Regions from separate parts of the Mesorhizobium sp. LjNodule214 genome, predicted to be linked through region 3. Evidence: riboswitches for the same ligand, from Rfam matches in the RefSeq annotation. Region 3 holds a riboswitch; each other region holds the start of a gene.
The links. A riboswitch is a leader RNA that binds a small molecule or an ion and turns the genes downstream of it on or off. The one in region 3 is predicted to bind cobalamin.
Positions count from the first base shown of each region.

Region 1: another riboswitch for cobalamin. It lies ahead of ACSQ3Z_RS16275 (DUF1636 family protein); the one in region 3 lies ahead of metE (5-methyltetrahydropteroyltriglutamate--homocysteine S-methyltransferase).
Region 2: another riboswitch for cobalamin. It lies ahead of ACSQ3Z_RS05825 (aromatic ring-hydroxylating oxygenase subunit alpha); the one in region 3 lies ahead of metE (5-methyltetrahydropteroyltriglutamate--homocysteine S-methyltransferase).

Region 1 covers NZ_CAXUPE020000002.1:483,883-491,398, reverse strand. Annotated here, with positions in the region: gene cobN (cobaltochelatase subunit CobN) at 1-1,898, opposite strand, end outside; gene cobW (cobalamin biosynthesis protein CobW) at 1,917-2,954, opposite strand; gene ACSQ3Z_RS16275 (DUF1636 family protein) at 2,957-3,385, opposite strand; cobalamin riboswitch at 3,425-3,632, opposite strand; gene ACSQ3Z_RS16270 (winged helix-turn-helix domain-containing protein) at 4,205-5,404, opposite strand; gene ACSQ3Z_RS16265 (NADH-quinone oxidoreductase subunit A) at 5,739-6,104, shown strand; gene ACSQ3Z_RS16260 (NuoB/complex I 20 kDa subunit family protein) at 6,095-6,676, shown strand; gene ACSQ3Z_RS16255 (NADH-quinone oxidoreductase subunit C) at 6,681-7,283, shown strand; gene ACSQ3Z_RS16250 (four helix bundle protein) at 7,318-7,516, shown strand, end outside.
Region 2 covers NZ_CAXUPE020000001.1:1,187,450-1,194,965, forward strand. Annotated here, with positions in the region: gene bglA (beta-galactosidase BglA) at 1-986, shown strand, start outside; gene ACSQ3Z_RS05810 (ABC transporter ATP-binding protein) at 1,015-2,127, shown strand; gene ACSQ3Z_RS05815 (DUF680 domain-containing protein) at 2,216-2,455, opposite strand; gene ACSQ3Z_RS05820 (DUF680 domain-containing protein) at 2,528-2,734, opposite strand; cobalamin riboswitch at 3,244-3,446, shown strand; gene ACSQ3Z_RS05825 (aromatic ring-hydroxylating oxygenase subunit alpha) at 3,562-4,809, shown strand; gene ACSQ3Z_RS05830 (2Fe-2S iron-sulfur cluster-binding protein) at 4,830-5,930, shown strand; gene ACSQ3Z_RS05835 (ferredoxin reductase) at 5,943-6,689, opposite strand; gene ACSQ3Z_RS05840 (molybdopterin-dependent oxidoreductase) at 6,686-7,297, opposite strand; partial or broken gene ACSQ3Z_RS05845 (PDZ domain-containing protein) at 7,430-7,516, opposite strand, start outside.
Region 3 covers NZ_CAXUPE020000006.1:95,407-102,922, forward strand. Annotated here, with positions in the region: gene ACSQ3Z_RS35485 (OmpW/AlkL family protein) at 1-123, shown strand, start outside; gene ACSQ3Z_RS35490 (cytochrome P450 family protein) at 218-1,450, shown strand; partial or broken gene ACSQ3Z_RS35495 (cytochrome P450) at 1,417-1,703, shown strand; cobalamin riboswitch at 1,978-2,177, shown strand; gene metE (5-methyltetrahydropteroyltriglutamate--homocysteine S-methyltransferase) at 2,294-4,624, shown strand; gene ACSQ3Z_RS35505 (DUF982 domain-containing protein) at 5,346-5,594, opposite strand; gene ACSQ3Z_RS35510 (DUF982 domain-containing protein) at 5,866-6,168, opposite strand; gene ACSQ3Z_RS35515 (MucR family transcriptional regulator) at 6,413-6,877, shown strand; gene ACSQ3Z_RS35520 (cold-shock protein) at 7,135-7,516, opposite strand, start outside.

The DNA.
Region 1 (7,516 bases), on a different contig from region 3:
TGGGCATATTCGTCGACCAGGCGTTCAAGCTTGTGCTGGTTCTCGTCCAGCCCGGCGCCGGTCAGCGGCGGCGGCAGATGGCCAAGCGTGATGGCGGCAATGCGCCGCTTGGCTTGCGCCGCCTCGCCGGGGTTGGAGACGATGAAGGGATAGATGACGGGGAGTGCGCCGGTGACGATTTCCGGAAAGCAGGTCTCGCTGAGTGCGACGGTCTTGCCGGGCAGCCATTCCAGCGTGCCGTGGGCGCCGACATGGATGAGGGCATGGACGCCCAGCGATTTGCGCAGCCACAGGCCAAAGGCGATCAGGGCATGGCGCGGGGGGAGCGTCGGGTCATGGTAGTCGGCGCGGCGATCGGTTGACCGGCCGCGGTCGGGGGCGAGTGCTACGGTGATGTTGCCGAAGGTCGCGGCGCGGAAGGGGAAGTGCTTTTCGCCTATCGGCTGCGAAGGTTTGCATCCTGTCGCGCCCAGGACAGAGGGGGGCGAATTGACGTGCGCTTCGTCTTTAGCCTTGCCCCACGCCGCTTCAATCGCATTGCGCGCCGTTTCGGGCAGCTCCGCCGAAATGGGGAGGTAATCCTCCAAGGAAAGGCCATGGCCTCCCTTTTCCAGCACCTCCAGCAACTCGCGCGGCGATTGCGGAATCCCTTCAACGGCGTAGCCCTGTTCCCTGAGGTCGTGCAACATCGCCAGCACGCTGGAAGGCACGTCGAGGCCGACGGCATAGCCGGTGCGGCCAGGGGCGCTGGGATAGTCCGGGATCAGGATGGCGAGCTTGCGCGTCGCGCGCGGCGCGCGCTGCAGGCGGATGAAGGCTTCGATGCGGCTCGCCACCTGCGCCACGCGATCACCTTCCGGCCGGTTGGCGAAGGCGCGGAAGGCCAGTGCCGGATCGGTTTCGCTTTCACCCTTGAAGGAAATGGCGCCGGCGAGGATGCGGCCGTCGAGTTCGGGCAGCACGACATGCATGGCGAGGTCGGCCGGCGCCAGGCCGCGCTGGTTCTTTTCCCAGACGTCGCGGCGCGTCGTGGCGACGATGACCTGGAAGACTGGCACGCCGGCGCGGTCGAACAGGGTTTCGATACCGGGTTCGGCGCCGGAGGCGAAAGCGGTCGCCGTGACGATGGCGGCAGGGTTGAGCGCCGCGAGTGCCGTCTCGACAAAGGCGAGCGAGGCAGGGTCCTTGAGGCTCGACACGAAGATGGGCACGGGGGCCATGCCACGCGCTCTGAGCGCTTCAAAAAGGGCATCGATCGGCGCGACGTCGGCGGCAAGCAGCATCGAGCGGTAAAACAGGATGGGGATGACGGCGGCGCCGACATTCGAAAGGCCCGGCTTCTCCACGACGCCTCGTCCAGGCTCGTAAAATCCCGCCTTGGGCACCGCGACCGGCTGGGCGACTGCCGCATCCGATCCCGCCAACCGCGCCAGCCTCTGCATCAGCGCGCTCATGTTCTCCGGCCCGCCTTCGCGGAAATAGCCGAGCAACGCGTCCAACTCCGCACGCGGCAGCGTCGAGCCTTCGATCAGGCGAAAATCCTCGTCGTGGCTCTCGCCGGGCAGCAGCGCCAGTTTGATGCCGCGTTCGCGCGCGATTGCGGCGAGCTGGTCGCAGCCGTAGCGCCACCAGTCATAGCCACCGAGGATGCGGACGAGGATCACCCTGGCATGTCGCGCCACGCTGTCGATCCAGAGATCGACCGACATCGGATGGCGCAGGTCGCGAAGTGCGGCGAGCCGCATGGATGGCAGGCGCTCCGCCTTCCACGCCGCCGCCAGTCCGGAAAGATCGCTGTCGGTAAAGGACAGCGCCACGATATCCGCCGGCGTCTGCCGGAGATCGACAGGCTCGGCGAGGTCGTCGAGCGAGGCGGATGTTGTGGTGAGAATGTGCATCGCGGTTCGTTTTTTGCCTCAGCCGGCGAGGATACGCTCGATGGCCGGGCGGTTCAGCCCCTTCAGGCCGATGACGACGAGGCGCGAGCGGCGGTCATCTTGCGCCGTCCAGGCGCGGTCGTAATAGTGGTTGACGCGCGGTCCGACGGCTTGAAGCAACAGCCGCATCGGCTTGCCACCGACCTCGACGAAGCCTTTGACGCGCAGCACGTTCTCTTCCTCGGCGGCGGTGGCGACGCGTTTCGCCAGCTCATCGGGATTGGCGATCGAGGGAATGTCGACAATGAACGTGTCGAAGTCGTCATGCTCGTGGTCGAATGCGCCGTCATGATGGGACTTGCGGTTCTCGATGTCGTCTTCGACGGCGAGACCGAGGCCGAGCAGTACGGAGGGATCGACCTTGCCCTGGGAGGTCGGCACGATCTTGACCGCGCGCGAAAGGTGCTCGCCGATGAGGGCATTGGCGCGGGCCGAACCGGCGGCGTCCATCAGATCGCTCTTCGACAATATGATCAGGTCGGCACAGGCGACCTGATCCTCGAACACTTCCTCGACCGGGTCGTCGTGATCGAGCGTCTCGTCCTGGGCGCGCTGCGCCTGAAGGGCATCCATGTCGTTGGCGACGCGGCCTTCGGCCAGGGCCGGCCCGTCGACCACAGCAATGACGCCGTCGACCGTCACACGGCTTTTGACGCTCGGCCACTGGAAGGCCTGGACGAGCGGCTTGGGCAAGGCGAGGCCCGAGGTTTCGATCAGGATGTGGTCGACCTTCGGCGTGCGCGACAGAATCTGGTCCAGCGCCGGGACGAAATCGTCGGCGACGGTGCAGCAGATGCAGCCATTGGCCAGTTCGACGATGTTCTCCTCTGGGCACGTGTCGATGCCGCAACCCTTGAGGATCTCGCCGTCGATGCCGATGTCGCCGAATTCGTTGACGATGATGGCCAGCCGCTTGCCTTTGGCGTTCTCGAGCAGATGGCGGATCAGCGTCGTCTTGCCGGCGCCGAGGAAGCCGGTGACGACGGTGCAGGGGACGCGGGAGACAGAAGCGGTCATGGTCAGTCCTTCAGCAGATCAGGGGGAGGAATGCGGGCGACAAGGCCGCGCTTCAAGGAATCGGGGCGGCCGCGCCAGGGAATGAGGCCGTCGGTCGAGGTGGCGAAGAGCTTTGCGCCGGCGACGAGGTCGGCGCCGCTCGTCGTGGCCAGGTCGCCGAAGACGTAGCTCCAGCAACCGTCGCGCAGGATCGCGGCGCTGAGGCGGCGCTTGCAGTTGCCGAGGCATTCGACGGTACGGATATGGAGGTCTTCGCCCGAGGCGGCGCGGCGCGTGTCTTCGGCGAGCAGCGCGCCGGCACGGGGATGGGCGTCGGAGCCGGTTTCATCGCGGCAGGAGGCGCAGACGATGATTGTGACTCCCGCCAGGGATTCGTCCCTGCCGGACGATATGTCCGCTGTCTCAGCCGAAAAACTGCTGTCGCGCTCCAAATCAGGCTCCTTGCCCGGAAAACCCGCCAGGCGATCGGATTCTTTATGTCTCAGACGGCAGGTCTCCTGGCTCGCGGGTCATCGCCTTGGGTAGCCGCCTTCCCGGGAACATCCCAGTGGTTTTCGGCTGAGGCTCGTCGCTTACAGTTGCGGGGACAGCCGCGGATTTGAAATCTTGCGATCTCGCACCGCATTCCCTCTTGGCTCCTCCCTTTGCCGAGAGGAGACCGTCTGCAGCGGATTTAGGCTTGTAGGGACAGTCGTGTCAACGCGCGTCTACGACAGGTAGTGTCTCAGTTTGAAATCCAGAAAATTGTCGGTCGTGTTTGAAGCCCTAAGCGAAACCACCTACGCTTAGCGGAAAGCATGGGCCGGCGACATGGCGCGAGTTTGGAAGATTGTACGCCACGGGGCGCCCGAGCCATGGGAGGATTCCATCCCGGAGGCGTCACTGGCGGAAGGGCAATTAGCTGTGCTTCTCGGACGGCTGGCTGCTAGCCATCTGCCACCCGTCGCCACGACCTCATTGCCACGAAATGCTCCGCGATACACCACCTCGCTCACTGTCAAAAACGACCGCTTGGGCAACAAGTGCTTCACCGTCTACGCGAGCGGCAGCCGGGTCCACCACATAGCGACCTTAGAGGAGACGCCTTGAGGTGCGGATCAGGCGAGCGATTTGGATTTCTGTGGCGGTGTTGTCTTTTGGGACAATTGGCGCCTTGCTTGCCGTTATGCTGTTCTACCTGCTCTGGCCTCCGGTGGCGTTGTAGCGGTCCTTAATGGCTCAGAGCCATGATTTCAAACTGAGACACTACCCTACGACACGGCGATGTCGACAAGCGCCGGACCGAGATCGCCCGCTGGCATCGCTTCGATGCGCTCCAGCCCGAGCCAGTCTTGCATCTGCTTCAATTCCGCGAAGAGCTGAGCGGCGGTTTCGGGTCGTGCGCAGGCTTCGGCGTAGGCGGCGTGGACGCGCAGCACGCTGGCCGGGCGGTCGGCTTTGAGGTCGACGCGCGCGACGATCCTGTCGCCGAGCAGGAACGGCAGCACGTAATAGCCGTACTGGCGTTTTTCGGCGGGCGTGTAGATCTCGATGCGGTAGCGGAAGTCGAACAGCCTCTCCGCACGCGCCCGCTCGAATACGACAGGGTCGAAGGGAGCCAGCAGGGCGCGCGCCTCGATGCGGCGCGGCAAACGGGCGTCCTTGTGCAGGTAAGCCGGCTTGTCCCAACCCTCGACGCGCATCGGCAGCAGCTCGCCCGTTTCGACCAATTCCTCCAGCCGGCCCTTCATATCGGCTGGCGACAGGCGAAAGTAGTCGCGCAGGTCGCCGGCGGTTGCGACGCCATGGGCGCGCGCCGAGATGCGCAGCAATTCGCGGTGTGCATCCTCGGCCGCCGGCACCGGCAGGTCGAGGACAGCCTGCGGCAGGACGCGTTCGGGCAGATCGTAAAACCGCTCGAAGCCGCGACGCGACGCCGTGGTGATGCGGCCGGCCCAGAACAGCCATTCGAAGCCGTGTTTGGCGTGGCTCCAGCCCCACCAGCCGCCCGACCCCTTCTGGCCTTCCAGCGCGGAAGCGGCGATCGGGCCGCGATCGACGACCTCGCGGTAGATCTCTTCGATATAGCCGGCGTGTTCGCGGCCCCATTTGGCCAGCCCCAGATACATCTCGTCGCCGCGCTCGGCGCGCTGCATGCGCCAGCGCATCAGCGGGTATGTCTCGACCGGCAGGAAGGAGGCCTCGTGCGCCCAATATTCGAACACCGTGCGCTTGCGCGTCACGGCGGCATTGTCGAGCAAGGCGAGCGGGTAGGAACCAAGGCGTGAATAGAGCGGCATATAGTGGGCGCGCACCACCGCGCTGACGGAATCGATCTGCAGCAGGCCGGTACGGCTGAGCACGCGGGCCAGATGGCGGCGGTTGGGTGTTCCGCCCGGTCTCGGGTCGGTAAATCCTTGTGCTGCGAGCGCGATGCGCCGGGCCATGCCGAGCGAGATCTTTTCCTTCATGCAGACGTCGCCCTGATGCTGTTCAAGCCAAGCAAAAACCGATGATTCCTGGCCATGCTAGCAGGGTTTTGGCGGGATATATGTCAGGAGAGAAAAGTGGAGTAAAAAGTGAAGGAAATCAAACAAGAGCGGATCGGACCAGTTTTCCGGGATATGCCGTCCAGCACCGCGTTTTGAACAAGGTTTGACTTGCTTCGCCGAAAGCGCTGCGCTAACCCTCGCCGCGTTGCAGCATAGGCCACCTAAAACGGTTCAGCGGTTAATCTGTCACGCTTCCGCATTAAGGTTGGTTGCTGTAATCAAAGTGGATTGACCGCCAACGGAAAGCCGCAGCATGAACGCACTTTTGAGTTCGTACCTGCCCATAGTCCTCTTCATCGGCGTGGCGCTGGTCGTCGGCCTGGCGCTGATCATTGCGCCGTTCCTGGTGGCCTACCGCAATCCCGATCCGGAAAAGCTTTCCGCCTATGAATGCGGCTTCAACTCCTTCGACGATGCCCGCATGAAGTTCGACATCCGCTTCTACCTGGTGTCGATCCTGTTCATTATCTTCGACCTGGAAGTGGCCTTCCTGTTTCCCTGGGCGGTGTCCTTCTCGAAGATCGGCATGCTCGGTTTCTGGTCGATGATGGTGTTTCTGGCGGTGCTGACCATCGGCTTTGCCTATGAATGGAAAAAAGGAGCGCTGGAATGGGATTGAACGACAGTTCCGGCACGCTCGTCGCACCGAAGCCCAAGGGCATCATCGACCCCAATACCGGTCGACCGGTCGGTTCCGACGATCCGTTCTTCCTCGAGATCAACAACGAGCTGGCCGACAAGGGTTTTCTCGTCACCTCGACCGAGGCGCTGATCACCTGGGCGCGCAGCGGCTCGCTGATGTTCATGACCTTCGGTCTGGCCTGCTGCGCCGTCGAGATGATCCATACCTCGATGCCGCGCTATGACTCGGAGCGGTTCGGCGTCGCGCCGCGCGCGTCGCCGCGCCAGTCCGACATCATGATCGTCGCCGGCACGCTGACCAACAAGATGGCGCCGGCGCTGCGCAAGGTCTACGACCAGATGCCGGAGCCGCGCTACGTCATCTCGATGGGCTCCTGCGCCAATGGCGGTGGCTACTACCATTATTCCTATTCGGTGGTGCGCGGCTGCGATCGCATCGTGCCGGTCGACATCTATGTGCCCGGCTGCCCGCCGAGCGCCGAAGCGCTGCTCTACGGCATTCTTCTGTTGCAGAAGAAGATCCGCCGCACCGGCACGATCGAACGGTGACCCCATGAGCCAGTCGTTGAACGAACTCTCGACCTATCTGGGCGAGACGCTGGCCGGCAGGGTCGACAATGCCGTTCTGGCCTATGGCGAGCTTACCGTCTCGGTCGAGCCGCGCGACCTGATCGAGGTGGCGACCTTCCTGCGCGACGATCAGCGCTGCCAGTTCATCTCGATCATCGACGTCTGCGGCGCCGACTATCCGTCGCGGGCCAAGCGCTTCGATGTCGTCTATCATCTTTTGTCGCCGAAGCAGAATTTGCGCATCCGCATCAAGGTCCAGGCCGACGAGGAAACGATGGTGCCGTCGCTCACCGCCGTTTATCCCGGCGCCGACTGGTTCGAGCGCGAGACCTACGACCTCTATGGCGTGCTGTTTTCGGGCCATCCCGACCTGCGCCGCATCCTGACCGACTATGGGTTCGAAGGCCATCCGCTGCGCAAGGATTTCCCGCTGACCGGTTTCGTCGAAGTGCGATACGACGACGAGGCCAAGCGCGTCATCTACGAGCCGGTGGAATTGAAGCAGGAATTCCGCAATTTCGATTTTCTTTCGCCGTGGGAAGGGACGGATTACGTCCTGCCGGGGGATGAGAAGGCGAAACAGTGAGTAGGGAAGTAGTGAGTAGTCAGTAGGGAAGGAATTGGAAAAAAGGATCGAATCTTATCGTGACCTGTTGGTGTGGCAATCGGCGATGGTGCTTGCCGAAAATTGCTATCGCCTCACCAAGGGTTTTCCGAAAGAAGAGATTTATGGAATGACCTCCCAGATGCGCCGCTCGGCGGTTTCGATCGCCGCCAACATCGCCGAAGGGTATGGTCGTGAGAATAGAGGTTCGTTCG
Region 2 (7,516 bases), on a different contig from region 3:
ACAACCCGCCGCTGCCGCCTGAAGAGCGCAACGACCAGACGGCGCCGGCAGTCAACCCCTACAATTACCAGGACCATCTATACGACAAGAGCCGCCCCGAAAATCTCGGCTTCCTCGAACGCTTCCGCGCCCTGCTCGACGAGTATCCGGCACAGGCCGCGGTCGGCGAAGTCGGCGATTCGCAGCGCGGGCTGGAAGTGGTGGCGGCCTACACCGCCGGCGGCAAGCGCGTGCATATGTGCTATTCGTTCGACTTCCTGGCGCCGGAGAAGATCAGCGCCGCCAAAGTACGCTTGGTTCTGGAAGCCTTCGGCAAGGTCGCCAGCGATGGCTGGTCGTGCTGGGCCTTCTCCAACCACGACGTGATGCGGCCGGCCTCGCGCTGGGCCGCCGGAGAAGCCGATCCGACCGCCTATCTCAAGGTCATCTCGGCGCTGCTGATGTCGCTGCGCGGCTCGGTCTGCATCTATCAGGGCGAGGAGCTCGGCCTCGGCGAGGCGGAGCTCCAGTTCGAGGACCTGCAGGATCCCTACGGCATCCGCTTCTGGCCTGAGTTCAAGGGCCGCGACGGCTGCCGCACGCCGATGGTATGGGATGCCGCCGCCAGGAACGGCGGCTTCTCGACCGCAAAGCCCTGGCTGCCGGTGCCCGGCAAGCATCTCTCGCAAGCAGTCAACGTGCAGCAGGGCGACGCCAACTCGCTGCTCGAGCACTACCGGCGCTTTCTCGCCTTTCGCCGCCAGCATCCGGCGCTGGCCAAGGGCGACATCACCTTCATCGAAAGCGAGGGCGACACCGTCGCCTTCACCCGCCGCGAGGGCAACGAACAGGTCGTCTGCGTCTTCAACCTGGGCAGCAAACCGGCCGAGGTCGCCCTCGGCGGCCAAGCGCTGCAGCCCTTGCCCGGGCACGGCTTTTCAGGACAGTCTGGCACAGGCTCGGTCCGCCTCGGCGGCTACGGCGCCTGGTTCGGGCGCATCGATTAATTCGCAGGGAAACCACCAGGAGGAAATCATGGCCGATGTCACGCTGAGACAGGTGAAGAAATCATACGGCAATCTGCACATTCTCCACGGCATCGACCTCGACATTAAGTCGGGCGAGTTCATCGTCTTTGTCGGCCCTTCGGGCTGCGGCAAGTCGACCTTGCTGAGATCCATCGCCGGGCTGGAGGAGATCACCTCCGGTGAGCTCAAGATTGCCGGCGAGGTGGTGAACGATGTGCCGCCGTCGAAGCGCGGCATCGCCATGGTGTTCCAGTCCTACGCGCTCTACCCGCACATGACGGTCTACGACAACATGGCGTTCTCGATGAAGATCGGCAAGGAAAGCAAGGCCGAGATCGACAAGAGGGTGCGGCAGGCGGCCGAGATCCTGCAACTGACCAAATATCTCGACCGGCTGCCCAAGGCGATGTCGGGCGGCCAGCGCCAGCGCGTCGCCATCGGCCGCGCCATCGTGCGCAATCCGAAAGTGTTCCTGTTCGACGAACCGCTGTCGAACCTCGACGCGGCACTGCGCGTCGCCACCCGCATCGAGATCGCCAAGCTGAAGGAATCGATGCCGAATACGACGATGATCTACGTCACCCACGACCAGGTCGAGGCGATGACGCTGGCCGACCGCATCGTGGTGCTGAAGGAAGGCCATATCGAGCAGGTCGGCACGCCGATGGAGCTCTACAAGCGGCCGGGCAATCTGTTCGTCGCCCAGTTCATCGGCTCACCGGCCATGAACATCCTGCCGGCGACGATCGACAAGACCGGCAACCCGACCATTGTCAGCCATGTCGGCGGCCGCAAGGCGACGGTGCCGATCGCCACGCCGGCATCGGCGAAAGGCGCTGCGGTCAGCTTCGGCGTCAGACCGGAGGATCTGGTGATTGCTACCGGCGCGGACTATCTGTTCGAGGGAACGGTGGATTATGTCGAGCAGCTCGGTGAGGTTCAGCTCGTCTATGTCGATATCGGCCGCGCCGACCTGCCGCTGGTGACCAAGATGCCGGGCAATGTCGAGGTCAAGCGCGGGACGACGCTGCGGCTGGGCGCGGACGCCGGCGACCTGCATATCTTCGACGCGGACGGCCACTCCTTCTCGCTCCACGCGCCGGAAGTGAAGGCGGCCTGAAGACAGGCCATCTGGCATTGCATAAAAACATAAAAACAAGAGCGGCGGGCCTAGCCCGCCGCTCTTGTTTTGCTAACGACCTCGGCGGTCAGTTGTTGCCGAAGAGGTTGCGGTCGCTGCCCTGAGAGGCGGACTTCTGCACGTCGCCCGACGAGTTCAGCAGCTTGTAGACCGGCGAGCCGGTATTACGCACAGACGAGGTCTGCGTGGTGTCGATGTTGGCGGTCGTCTGCTTGTTGACGGCACTCGCACCAACGCTGTCGTTGCGGGCATAGGCGCTGCCGCCGGCGATCAGAAGCGCGGCGGCAGTAAGGACAATCTTGTTCATTTTGGGTGCTCCTGGATTTTCAGTTCCCGGAGCGGCGGGCTTGACCGCCGCTCTGCGTCTTGGGATCGGCTGTTAGTTGTTGCCGAACAGGTTGCGGTCGCTGCCCTGGTCGACAGGCTTCTCGGTGGCCGGTTCCGACTTCTTGATCGAAGCGGTGTACGAGCTGTCCACTGCAGCAACGGGCTGGTCGGCGCCATTGGAGCCATAGTTGTCGCTGCCTGCGAAGGCGCTGCCGGAAATGGCCAGAAGGGCGGCGGCAGTGAGAACAATCTTTTTCATTTTTAAATACTCCAGTATTTCAGTTTTCCGTCCGTCTAGCGGCGTGTCTTGGGAAGGAATTCGCGTCGTTCGGACAGCCCCGATGTGGGAAAGCCAGGTGGCGGTTTCCAATCACGAAGTTGTTCCGTGTGGACCATGACTCTGCATCTTGAAATTGTACCAGAGCCTACTACCACCGAACCTTTTATCAACTTTATCAATTGGTTATCAAAAAGCCGCCTATGCATCACCAACTGTGTCGGAGTGCCAGCGTTCACACCGTCCTGCACGCACCGTCAACAGAAACGAACCGTTCGGTTCGATTTTAGAATCTGCTAATAGTCACTTTTCGATACTGTTAACCATTTTGACGCCGGCTAAAGCCCGATCGCGAGCGATTCGTGACGGGCACCAAGTGCGGCAGAAGCGGAAATCGGCGTCCCTGGAGTTTGGCTGCGGTAATCACCATCCGTGTCGCGACACATGGATGCGATGTCGTTTTCATACCGCCGGCAATCCGGCCGTCATGGTTAGATCAATTCATCTCAGGTGCTGCCTCGTCGCCGACGAAGCGGAGAATTGGGAAGCCGGTCAAAACCCGGCGCTGCCCCCGCAACGGTGGTGGAGTTCAAGTCGCAACGGGAGACCACTGGGCAATCCGCCTGGGAAGGTGTCGCGACCGTCCGCAAGGACACTCCAGAGCCCGGAAACCAGCCGGAGATTTCTAGACTCGACTGATCGCGGTGGGCGGTCAAGAGGTGGATGGTGCATGTCCGGTCTGCCGCCGGATTGCCGCCGGTCTTTCCTCCATCACCACCAGTTCAGTCCTTAAACGATAAGGACAGGACATGGATGCGCGCAACGACATGCTGAGGCTGCTGCACAGCCGCAAGCAGGGCTACTCGCTGGAACAGCCCTTTTATACCGACGCCGATTTCTTCAAGCTCGACATGGAGCTGATCTGGTATCGCGACTGGCTGTTCATCGGCCATGACTGCGAACTGCCGAAGCCCGGCAGCTTCATCACCGCCCAGATCGGCGACTATCCAGTCGTGCTGGTGCGCGACCAGCAAGGCAAGATCAACGCCTTCCACAATTCCTGCCGCCATCGCGGCAGCCGCGTCTGCAACGCCGAGAAGGGCACTGCGGCAAAGCTGGTCTGCCCCTATCACCAGTGGACCTACGAACTCGACGGCCGGCTGTTGTTCGCCCGGCAGATGGCCGATGGTTTCGACAAGAGCCAGTTCAGCCTGAAGCCGGTCGCTTGCGAAAGCGTCGGCGGCTACATCTTCATCTGCCTGGCAAAAGAGCCGGCCGACTTCGCGCCGATGCGGGCGATGATCGAGCCTTACCTCCTGCCGCACCGGTTGCGCGAGGCAAAGGTCGCCTTCGAATCGACTATCGTCGAGAAGGGCAACTGGAAGCTCGTCTGGGAAAACAACCGTGAGTGCTACCACTGCGCCGGCAATCATCCCGAACTGTGCAAGACTTTTCCGGAAGCACCGACGGTCACCGGCGTGCAAGGCGCCGACAGCGACCCCGAAATGCTGGCGCACTGGGCGAAATGCGAGGCGGCGGGCCTGCCGAGCAAGTTCCGCATCGACCCGGCCGGACAATATCGCGCCACCCGCGCGCCGCTGCTGCGCGATGCCGTCAGCTACACGATGAACGGCAAGCGCGCGGTGACAAAGAACCTGTCCGACACGGTCTCGGCCGATCGGATCGGCACCTTGATGCACTATCACTACCCAACGACATGGAACCACATCCTCATCGACCACGCGGTGACCTTCCGCGTGCTGCCGATCAGCGCCACGGAAACCGCGGTGACGACGAAGTGGCTGGTGCACAAGGATGCGGTCGAGGGCGTCGATTACAACCTCGAAGAACTCACCCATGTCTGGACCGAGACCAACGACCAGGATCGCCGCATCGTCGAGGAAAACGCCTTCGGCATCCTGTCGCCGGCCTACGAGCCCGGCCCCTATTCGGAACTGCATGAGGGCGGCGTCATCCAGTTCGTCGAATGGTACGCGTCCTTCATCGGCCCGCGCCTTGCCGAAGGCGGCCGGCCGGCGCTGCGCAATGTCGCCTGAGGGGTGAGGGGATGAATGCGATGACCGATCTCGGCCTCTACCGCCACCTCGACGAGATGGCGCCCTGGAACGACAGGCTGCAGGTGCTGGAGGTGATCGGCGTCGCCGACGAGGCGCCCGACGTCAAGACCTTCACCTTCCGCTCCGACAACCAGACCTGGTTCCGCTACAAGCCGGGCCAGTTCGTGACGCTGGAACTGCCGACCGCCGACGGTCCGCTGATGCGCACCTACACGCTGTCGTCGTCGCCGTCACGGCCCTTCTCAATTGCGGTGACGGTCAAGGCACAGGCCGGCAGCGTCGGCACGCGCTGGATGTTCGATCATCTGAAGCCCGGCACCCACGTAAAGGCCTACGGGCCGGTGGGCGACTTCTCGCTCCACAGCCATCCTGCGGCAAAGTATCTGCTTATCTCGGCCGGCTCCGGCGTCACGCCGATGATGTCGATGCTGCGCTGGTTGAACGACTGCGCGCCATGGACCGATGTCGGCTTCGTCAACTGCGCGCGCCGGCCGGAAGAAATCATCTTCCGCAAGGAGCTGGAATTGCTGGGCAGCCGAATGCCCGGCCTGTCGCTCGGCTTCATGATCGAGGAGCGCTCCAGCCGTGAAGGTTGGTTCGGCCATATGGGCCGCATCGACGCCATCCGGCTGCCGCTCTTGGCGCCCGATTTCCGCGAGCGCGAAATCTTCTGCTGCGGCCCGGATCCATTCATGCGCGCGGTGCGCGGAATGCTCGAAGCCTCGGGCTTCGACATGGCCAGATACCACCAGGAAAGCTTTGCCGCTCCCGCGGTCGAGGAAATACCCGCGCCGTTTGCCGTACCAGTGGACGGCAGCACCAGAGTGTCTGCCGAGGCCGCGACCCCGATCCGCTTCGCGCTTTCGGATGTCGACGCCGAATGCGTCGCCGGGCAGACCGTGCTGCAGACGGCGCGTGCCTCCGGCGTCAGGATCCCCGCGGCCTGCGAATTCGGCCTGTGCGGAACCTGCAAGGTGAAGAAGGTTTCGGGCGACGTCGAGATGAGCCACAATGGCGGCATCCTCGATCACGAGATCGACGACGGCTTTATCCTTGCCTGCTGCTCGAAGCCTCTGTCGGCGCTCGAAATCGAGGCCTGAAAGGCAGGCGGCTCACACCCCGTAGCGCTCGGTGCGGATGAGGCCGGCCGGGACATCGGCATCGATCAAAGCCTGGGCGGCGGCCGACACGAAGGCGTTCGAGCCGCAGACGAAGGCAAGCCTCGGCGGCTCGGGCAGTCGCGTCAGGGATTGCATCATCATCTGGGCGTCGATCCGCCGCGAATAGTCCTCGGGCCGCCGTGCGGCCTCGCGCGTCAGTGTCAGCACCAGCTCGAAGCCGTCGCGGCGGTCGTCGAGGCCGATCAGCTCATCGCGAAAAATCACCTCGTCCCAGATCCGCGCCGAAAACACCAGCGCGACCGGCACGGAGGATTTCCGCGCCGTCCGGTGGCGCACCATCGCCATCAGCGGCACCACGCCGGAGCCACCTCCGACCAGGATGATCGGCCCGCCATCGCTGTCGGACCAGATGAAATGGCCGCCGAGCGGACCGCGCAATTCGATCTCATCACCGACAGCCGCGACCTCGTGGAAGAAGGGCGAGACCTCGCCGTCCTCAAGCCTTTCGATCGCCAACTCGATCGTCCCGCCGCTCTCCGGCGCAGAAGCAATGGAATAGGAGCGCCGCGCCTGGTAGCCGTCCGGCGCTGTCAGCCGGACATCGACATGCTGCCCGGCCTGGTGGACGAAGGGCCGCGACAGCCGGAAGAAAAAACTGGTGACGCGCGGCGTGCGCTTTTCGATGCGAGTGATCTTCGCCGTCTGCCAGGGCGATTGCGCCGCCGAAGCCTCGCTCATAGGTCGTCCGTATAGCGCTGCTCGCGCCACGGGTCGCCATAGATATGATAGCCGCGCAATTCCCAGAAGCCCGGCTCGTCGCGTTCGGTGAACTGCAGCCCGTTCAGCCATTTGGCCGATTTCCAGAAATAGAGATGCGGCACCAGGAGCCGCGCCGGCCCGCCATGGTCCGGCGTGATCGGCTTGCCTTCATAGAGCAGCGCCACCATGGCCTTGCCGGCGACAAGGTCCTTTGCCGGCACATTGGTGGCGTAGCCGTCGAACGAGTGCGCCAGCGTGAAGGCGGTCGGCGGCTCGATGCCGGCATCGGCGAGGATGTCGTCGACCAGCACGCCTTGCCATGCCGTGTCGAACTTGGTCCACGCAGTCACGCAATGTATGTCGCGCGTCATCCTGCTCAGCGGCAGCGCATTGAACTCGGCCCAGTTCCATTTCTTGGTCGGCCGCGGCCCGTGCTTGAGCGTGAACGACCAATCCTCGGTGCGCACGCGCGGTGTCGGTCCGGCCGACAGCACGGGAAAGCCCTGCTCGAGATATTGCCCGGGCGGGATGCGCGCGTCCGTGACCGTCGGGGGCTTTCGTCCGGAAAAGAAGCCGCGGGTAACCATCGGGACAATCCGTTTGCGCTGCGGCCGAAATCGACCTCAGCCAGTGTTCAAGAAGAAATCCCGGGGGGCAACAGGAATCTTACCGGCCCCAACCGGCTCGCCGCAGACGCGGCAAGCCTGTGTTGCTCGTCCTCAGCCGGCGGCGAAGGGCACTGCGACGAAGATCTGAGCGTCGCCGCGATCGACGAGCAGCAGCACGGATTTCCTGCCGGACTTGCC
Region 3 (7,516 bases):
TTCGACGTGAAGAAGCTTTTCCTCAAGCCCGACTTCGACGTCACTGTCGCCGGCGCCAAGCTCACAGGCAAGGCCAAGCTCGATCCCTGGTTGATAGGCGCAGGTCTCACCTACCGCTTCTGAGGACGAAGCACACTGGGGGGCACTTTTCGAAGTCCGCGCGCGGATCATCCGTGCCGAGAAGTGGACCCGCGATGGTCTTGAAGGAGTTGTTGGCATGCGCGCAGAAAACGATCATTGCGACGTGATCGGTGTGCCGGCCGCTCCCACGCAACTTGATGATCTGTCTTCTGCGATTCTGCAGCAGGAAGGGATGGCGCGAGTGTCGCTGCCAGGCGATTTTGTGACCTGGGCGGCAGGCCGTCACCAGACGCTCAGGCGTATGCTTTCCGACCAGCGTTTCAACAAGGACTGGCGACAGTGGCGGGCGCTGCAGGACGGCGAGATTCCCGAGGATCATCCGCTGATCGGGATATGCAAAGTGGACAACATGACCACGGCGCACGGCGCCGATCACCGGCGCTTGCGCGGCCTGCTGTCCAGCAGCTTCGCGCCCAGTCGTATCGCCTTGCTGGCGCCACGGGTCGAACAATGCGTCGATCGACTCCTGGCCGAGATGGCGCAGCGCGGCGGCAGTGCAGATCTGATGTGCGAGTTCGCCGCTCCGCTGCCCACCAACGTGATCGCCGAACTGTTCGGTTTGCCGGACGAACAGCGCGAAGAGATCGTCGCGCTCACCTACAGCCTGGCCAACACCTCCGCCACAGCCGATGAGGTGCGACAGACGCGGCAGCGCATCCCGGAGTTCTTCCGTCGCCTGATCGCGCTCAAGCGGGGCCAGCTCGGCGATGATCTGGCTTCGGCCCTGATCGTCGCGCGTGACAATGGCGAGCTCGTTTCCGACACCGAGCTGATCGACATGCTGTTCATGGTGCTCTCTGCGGGCTTCGTGACCACCGCCGGCGTCATCGGCAATGGCGTACTGGCATTGCTGACGCATCCGCAGCAACTTCACCTGGTGCGCAGCGGCCAAGTTCCGTGGTCACAGGCGATCGAGGAGATCCTGCGCTGGGGCAGCTCAGCGGCCAATCTGCCGTTCCGCTATGCCACCCAGGACGTGGAGATCGACGGATGCATGGTCCGCCGCGGCGACGCCGTCCTGATGGCGTTCTATGCGGCGAACCGGGACGAAAAGGCCTTCGGTCCCGGCGCCGACAGATTCGATGTCACCCGGCGGCACAACGCGCACGTATCGTTCGGCGAGGGGCCGCATTCCTGCCTGGGCGCTCCGCTGGCGCGCCTGGAATTGTGCTGCGCCTTCCCCGCGCTGTTCGGGCGGCTGGAGGATCTGGCGCTGGCCATCGCCCCGGAGAACGTCGTCTACATGCCGTCTTACGTCATTCGCTGCCCGCAGCGCCTGCCGGTCACCTTCCGCCCTTCCGTCGCTTAGCGAGTGCGGCATGCACCCCAGATTTGGTGATTCTCGGTTCGCCGGGAGGCTGGTCTCGCACGAGGGGGGCGAGCATGCCCGGTTACGCACGATCGTGGCGCCGGCCTTCAGCGACCGCAGGGTGAAGCTGCTCGCGCAGCAGGTCGAGGCGATCGCCGCGCAGTTGTTCGGGACGCTGGCGGCCCGGCCCCAGCCCGCCCACCTGCGGCGCCACCTCTTCTTTCCGCTTGCGGCCATGGTCATCAGCGCGCTGGAATGCGCAAACACGCTGAGCGAAGCCGAGCGGGGAACAAATACCGGGATTCCCGGCGGACCGTGACGGCCTCGCCCCACTTTACGCTTTTGAGCCCGGCGACCTCGATCTGATCCGGCGTCGCCGATGGGGACAAGGACCTCTCCGAGCCTGCACTGATGAGAGGCGGCATCGTATGCGGCTTTGGGCGAAAGAGACCGATCAGCGCAAGGGCACTATTCGCATCATCACATAAACATCTCGTTATATGTATTGACAAGGAGCGAAGCGGCTGTAACTGTGCGCATGTCGTGGTTCTCCGCGCGGCACTGCCGTAGCGGAGCTAAGAGGGAAGCCGGTGCGATGCCGGCGCTGCCCCCGCAACTGTTAGCGGCGAGCCAAGCCCATTGGTGTCACTGAGGCGAACGGCCTCGGGAAGACGGGCAGAGGCTTTGACCCGCGAGCCAGGAGACCTGCCACGACGAACAACGTCCACGGGCGGGGTGTCTCGGTGGCCGCGGTAGCCTGGCTTCGTGCCGCCTACTCGTGCGTTCCTTGTCCCCACGCCCCAACCATCGGGGTATGGCATGACTGTCTCTCAACAAATTCCAGTGGCAACGCTCGGCGTGCCGCGTATCGGTCGACGGCGGGAACTCAAATTCGCGCTTGAAAGCTACTGGTCCGGAAAATCTCCCGCTGCCGACCTGCTCGCGACGGCGAAGGCGCTACGCGCCGCCAGCTGGAGGGAGCAGCACGATCGCGGCGTGTCGAAAATCCCGTCCAACGATTTCTCGCTTTATGACCATGTGCTCGACACCATCGCCATGGTCGGCGCCGTGCCGGCACGATACACCTGGACTGACGGCGAGGTCCCACTCGATACCTATTTCGCCATGGCGCGCGGCAACCAAGGTCAGGCCGCTGATTGTGGACATGCAGGTGACGAGCATGCGGCCAACGGGCATGGCCTTGCCGCGATGGAAATGACCAAATGGTTCGACACCAACTATCACTACATTGTGCCGGAACTTACGGACGATCAGAGCTTTGCCCTCTCGTCGGCGAAACCGGTCGATCATTTCCTCGAGGCCAAGGCGCTCGGCATCCACACGCGCCCGGTCCTGCTTGGACCGGTTACCTTTCTCAAGTTGGCGAAGTCACCTGAGGAAGGTTTCAACCCTATCGCGCTCCTGCCACGGCTGCTGCCCGTCTACGAGGAGCTCCTGCGGAGGCTGAAGCTCGCGGGAGCCGATTGGGTGCAGATCGATGAGCCGGCGCTCGTGGTCGATCTGGTTCCCAACGAACGGGATGCGCTCCAATTCGCCTACTGCCGGCTGTCAAAAGCAGCACCGGAGTTGAAGATCATGGTCGCTACCTATTTCGGATCGCTGGGAGACAATCTCGAGACCGCAATTTCTCTGCCCGTGGCGGGACTGCACGTCGATCTCGCGCGCGCTCCAGAGCAGTTGGAGCCCGTCGGCCGGCTCGCGCACAAGGACCTTGTGCTCTCGCTCGGACTGATCGACGGCCGCAACGTCTGGCGCGCGAACCTCCCTGCCATACTTGACCGCATCAAGCCGATCGTCGCCGGCTGGCCGTCGGACCGCGTGGAGATCGCCCCGTCCTGCTCGATGCTGCATGTGCCGATCGACCTGGACACGGAGACGGCACTCGATGCGGATGTGAAGTCGTGGCTCGCCTTCGCGGCGCAAAAGACCGGCGAGCTGGTCGTGCTCGCCCGTGCCCTGGCCGAAGGCCGGGACGCGGTCGCCGCCGAACTGGAGGCGTCGGCTGAGGCTGCCGCCGTTCGCGCGACATCCGCGAAGGTGCATGATCCGCTCGTCGAAGTCCGGGTCGCCAGCATCAAGGTCGGCATGACGCGCCGGAAGAGCGCATTCGCCGTGCGCTCCAAGCTTCAGGCCGACACGTTTGGCTTGCCTTCCTTTCCCACCACGACGATCGGCTCCTTCCCGCAAACAGCCGAGGTTCGCAAGGCGCGGGCAGCCCATGCCAAAGGCGAACTGAGTTACGTCGACTATGAGGCGTTCCTGAAGAAAGAGATAGAAGCCGCCGTTCGCTGGCAAGAAGAGATCGGACTCGACGTGCTGGTCCACGGCGAATTCGAGCGCAACGATATGGTGCAGTATTTCGCTGAGCAGCTCCGCGGCTTCGCCTTCACGCAACACGGCTGGGTGCAGAGCTATGGCTCGCGCTTTGTGCGCCCGCCGATCATCATTGGCGATGTGTCGCGACAACAGCCGATGACGGTACACTGGTGGCGATATGCTCAGTCGCTGACGCCGAAGCCGGTGAAGGGCATGCTTACCGGCCCGGTGACGATCCTCAACTGGTCCTTCGTCCGAGACGACCTTCCGCGCTCAGCCGTCTGCCGCCAGGTCGCGCTCGCCATTCGCGATGAAGTGAGCGACCTCGAAAAGGCCGGCGCCAGGATGATCCAGATCGACGAAGCCGCACTGCGCGAGGGCTTGCCGCTGCGCGAGGCCGACTGGCAGGCCTATCTCGACTGGGCCGTCGAATGCTTCCGGCTGGCTTCAACGGCGGTCGGCGATGCGACCCAGATCCACACCCATATGTGCTACTCCGAGTTCGGCGATATCGTGGACGCGATTGCCGCAATGGATGCCGATGTGATCTCCATTGAAACCTCGCGCTCGCAGATGGAACTGCTCGATACGCTCCGAAGCTTCAAGTATCCGAACGGGATCGGTCCTGGTGTCTATGACATTCACTCGCCGCGGGTCCCGGAAGTGGGGGAGATTTCCAACCTCATCATGCTTGCGCGCGAGCGATTGCTGGATGGCCAACTGTGGGTGAATCCCGACTGCGGTCTCAAGACGCGCAGATGGGAGGAGGTCCGCCCTGCCCTGATGAACATGGTGGCTGCAGCACGCGCAATTCGGGAAAAAGCGCAGACCGCGTAGGGCTCGGTGCCCCTCGCCGGCGGTGAGCGGCAACGCCACACACCGGGCGATCTTGGGGTGAGTCCATCCGGCGCACCCAAGGCAATCGAGCTGCCCGCGAAAGCGCCTCGGCAACCTTGGCCTGGCCGAGGCCCTTGTCATGGCGCGTCGAAGTCAGCTGTTCCAGAGGCCGCCGTTGGCGGGTGATCGAAGGAGGCTTGGGCCCCAAATGAGCCGGCCAGAAACTAGACGGCTCACCGCCAGCCAGTTTCGGATTATTCCGTATTGGGATCATCCAGTGTCACTATCGTCTCCCCGACCTTGGTCGCCGAACCCCCCGGTCCCGACCATCGGGAGAAGCATCAGCGATCACGCGGCGCCGGTCCGCGGAGCGTGTTCCGGGATATCGGATGCAGGGCCAAGCTGGGGGAAGGTTGATACGGTACTTCCGGAGACTGTTGAAGCGGCATCGACGCTCCGCCATCTGCACCGGGCCAATTGCCGCTCGATGGCTCTGTCTGCCTCTGGCTTCAATCACGATCACCGCGACGGCGAAGCCGAGCGGCCGCAGCTGGCAGGCGGACCCCTTGTGTTTTGATGGTCAAGATCCGGCGCCGGACCAGGAAAGCCGTCGCGGAAATTGCGGGGTTGGCTCGCTCCTGGCCGATGCCGGCAGGGGTGTTCGGACCGCGTTCAATAGCGATGTGCAGACGGCCGAAATTCACGAGCGGCGTCCCAAATCTCAATCACTGCGCAGAATGCGTGCTTCGAGTGCGGCTGCGACGAAAGCTCGTCGAGCGGTTGGTGGATGGGTCTTACCGCGTAAAACCTGCAGACAGGCGTCCATCGCTATTCTGCGTTTATCGGTCTCATGATGCAGATCCCGGAGCAAGATAGCGGCCGCGTCGTTGACGTCGAACACGATACGCTCCGAGCCGCGGCGGCTAAGCTGAACAACGACTGGTCTCTCAAATCTGGTCAACCCGGTCATCCCCCTCCCCCACAGCCACTATGCGGCAAACAGCCCGGATCGCATTTTTTTATTCAGCCGAACGCGACCGCTGCATCTGCGCCACTGAGCCTGGCCATTGGCGAGCAAGCGATCGCCATGAGCTGCGTCTGGCCATGGTCAGCTTGCTTGCGATCTGCGGATTTGCAGTCGGTGGTGAGGAACTGCTTCTCATTCGCGTGGTCTAGCTGTGAAACCTGGACATAGTGCACTGTTTGACGCGCCTCGCCAGTCTCAAACTCGTCGTCGAAGTCTACACCTGCACTTTTCCACTGCCCGATCTGCAGGCGGCGATCCACTGCATGGCGGAGGTTGGATCTTCCAATATGGCGACGCGCTTCGCAAAGCCGAAAAACGCATTGCGCGCCGTGCTTACCGGCTTGCGCCTATCGTATGCATCGTAGCATGCCCTCAGGGCGGCTTCGTGAATCAGGTCTCTGCGATCTTCCGGCCATTCATTGAGAAAATCGATTGCATCCGCAAGGCCGGCAATCTCCTGGATGATGTGGGTTGCGCGCTTCACAAAAAGCGGGCTGCTGAAAGCCTCAGCGTTCATTGGTTTCTCCCAACTTTCTAAATAGCCAATCTGCGGTGAAGAGGCGCCGCATCGGCACGGTGACCCTGACACATTGTGTTGTCAGGGCGATGACGGTTCAAGAGGAAGATCCGCGCCTGCGGCCGGGTGTGTATCGATCCGCCAACACATCATGCAATGGCTTGGTTGCCATCAAAGGCGGTCGTCACTATTAAGCTATGAAGTGATTCTTCACCGCCTAGCCTAAGCCCGCAGGAGCGTTTTCATGACCGAAGAAACCGAGAGCAAAGCCGACAACCTCATCGAACTCACCGCCCATGTCGTCTCAGCCTATGTTTCGAACAATCCGGTTCCCGTCGGTGAACTGCCTGAGCTTATCGGCCAGATCCATATCGCATTGAAAGGCACGGCTGGTGGTGCCGCACCAGAAAAGTCGGAAGCTCTCAAGCCTGCCGTACCGATCAGAAAATCGGTTACACCCGATTATATTGTCAGCCTTGAGGACGGTAAGAAGTTCAAGTCGCTCAAGCGTCACCTGGCTACCCACTATGGCCTTACGCCCGACGAATATCGCGCAAAATGGGAGCTGCCGGCGGACTATCCCATGGTGGCGCCGAACTACGCTGCGGCGCGCTCGGCATTGGCCAAGACCATGGGTCTGGGCCGCAAGCCGAAGGAACCGGAAACGCCGGCACCTGCCAAGCGTGCCCGCAAGAAAGCGGCAGCCTGACCGCAGTTTTTCAGGATGGGCTAAGCGGATCAGGCATCATTTCGCAGTCGCGAGATAAAATTTGTGCGTTGCAATATCCGCGGCGATCGGTATGATCATGGTGTCGGCCATCTACTCCTCCCAGATGTGGTGCCGACGCTGAATGGGGCGCACCTCCTCCCGCGTCTCATTCTAAATCGAGCCCGCTGCCACCTCCTCCCGGTAGCGGGCTTTTTCTTTGTCTGAGGCGCGATTTCGGTAGGGCCGACGCATTGGCTCTAAGCGAGGCGAATGCTCCGAACTTCCGGGCCTTTCTTGCCCTGTCCGCATTGGACAAACACCTTCTGACCCTCCATCAGCATGCTCAGTCCTGAGCGGGTCAGCGCGGTGGCATGAACAAAGATGTCCTTCTCACCGTTTTCAGGAGCAATGAAGCCGAAGCCCTTTTGGGGATTGTACCACTTGACCGTGCCCTCGCACTCCAACTGGGCACTCGTCCCGGCGGCGGGATCTCCAGCGCAACGCGTATGGACTTGAGGTTTCGCGGTCTGATCGCCGACCTCCAGCACTTGCGTGACCTGATGACCTCTTGGACTTTCTTCCGTTGTGACCTTGAGACGCGTTCCCTCGGAAACACCGCGGCTCCCGGTCGCCTCCAGC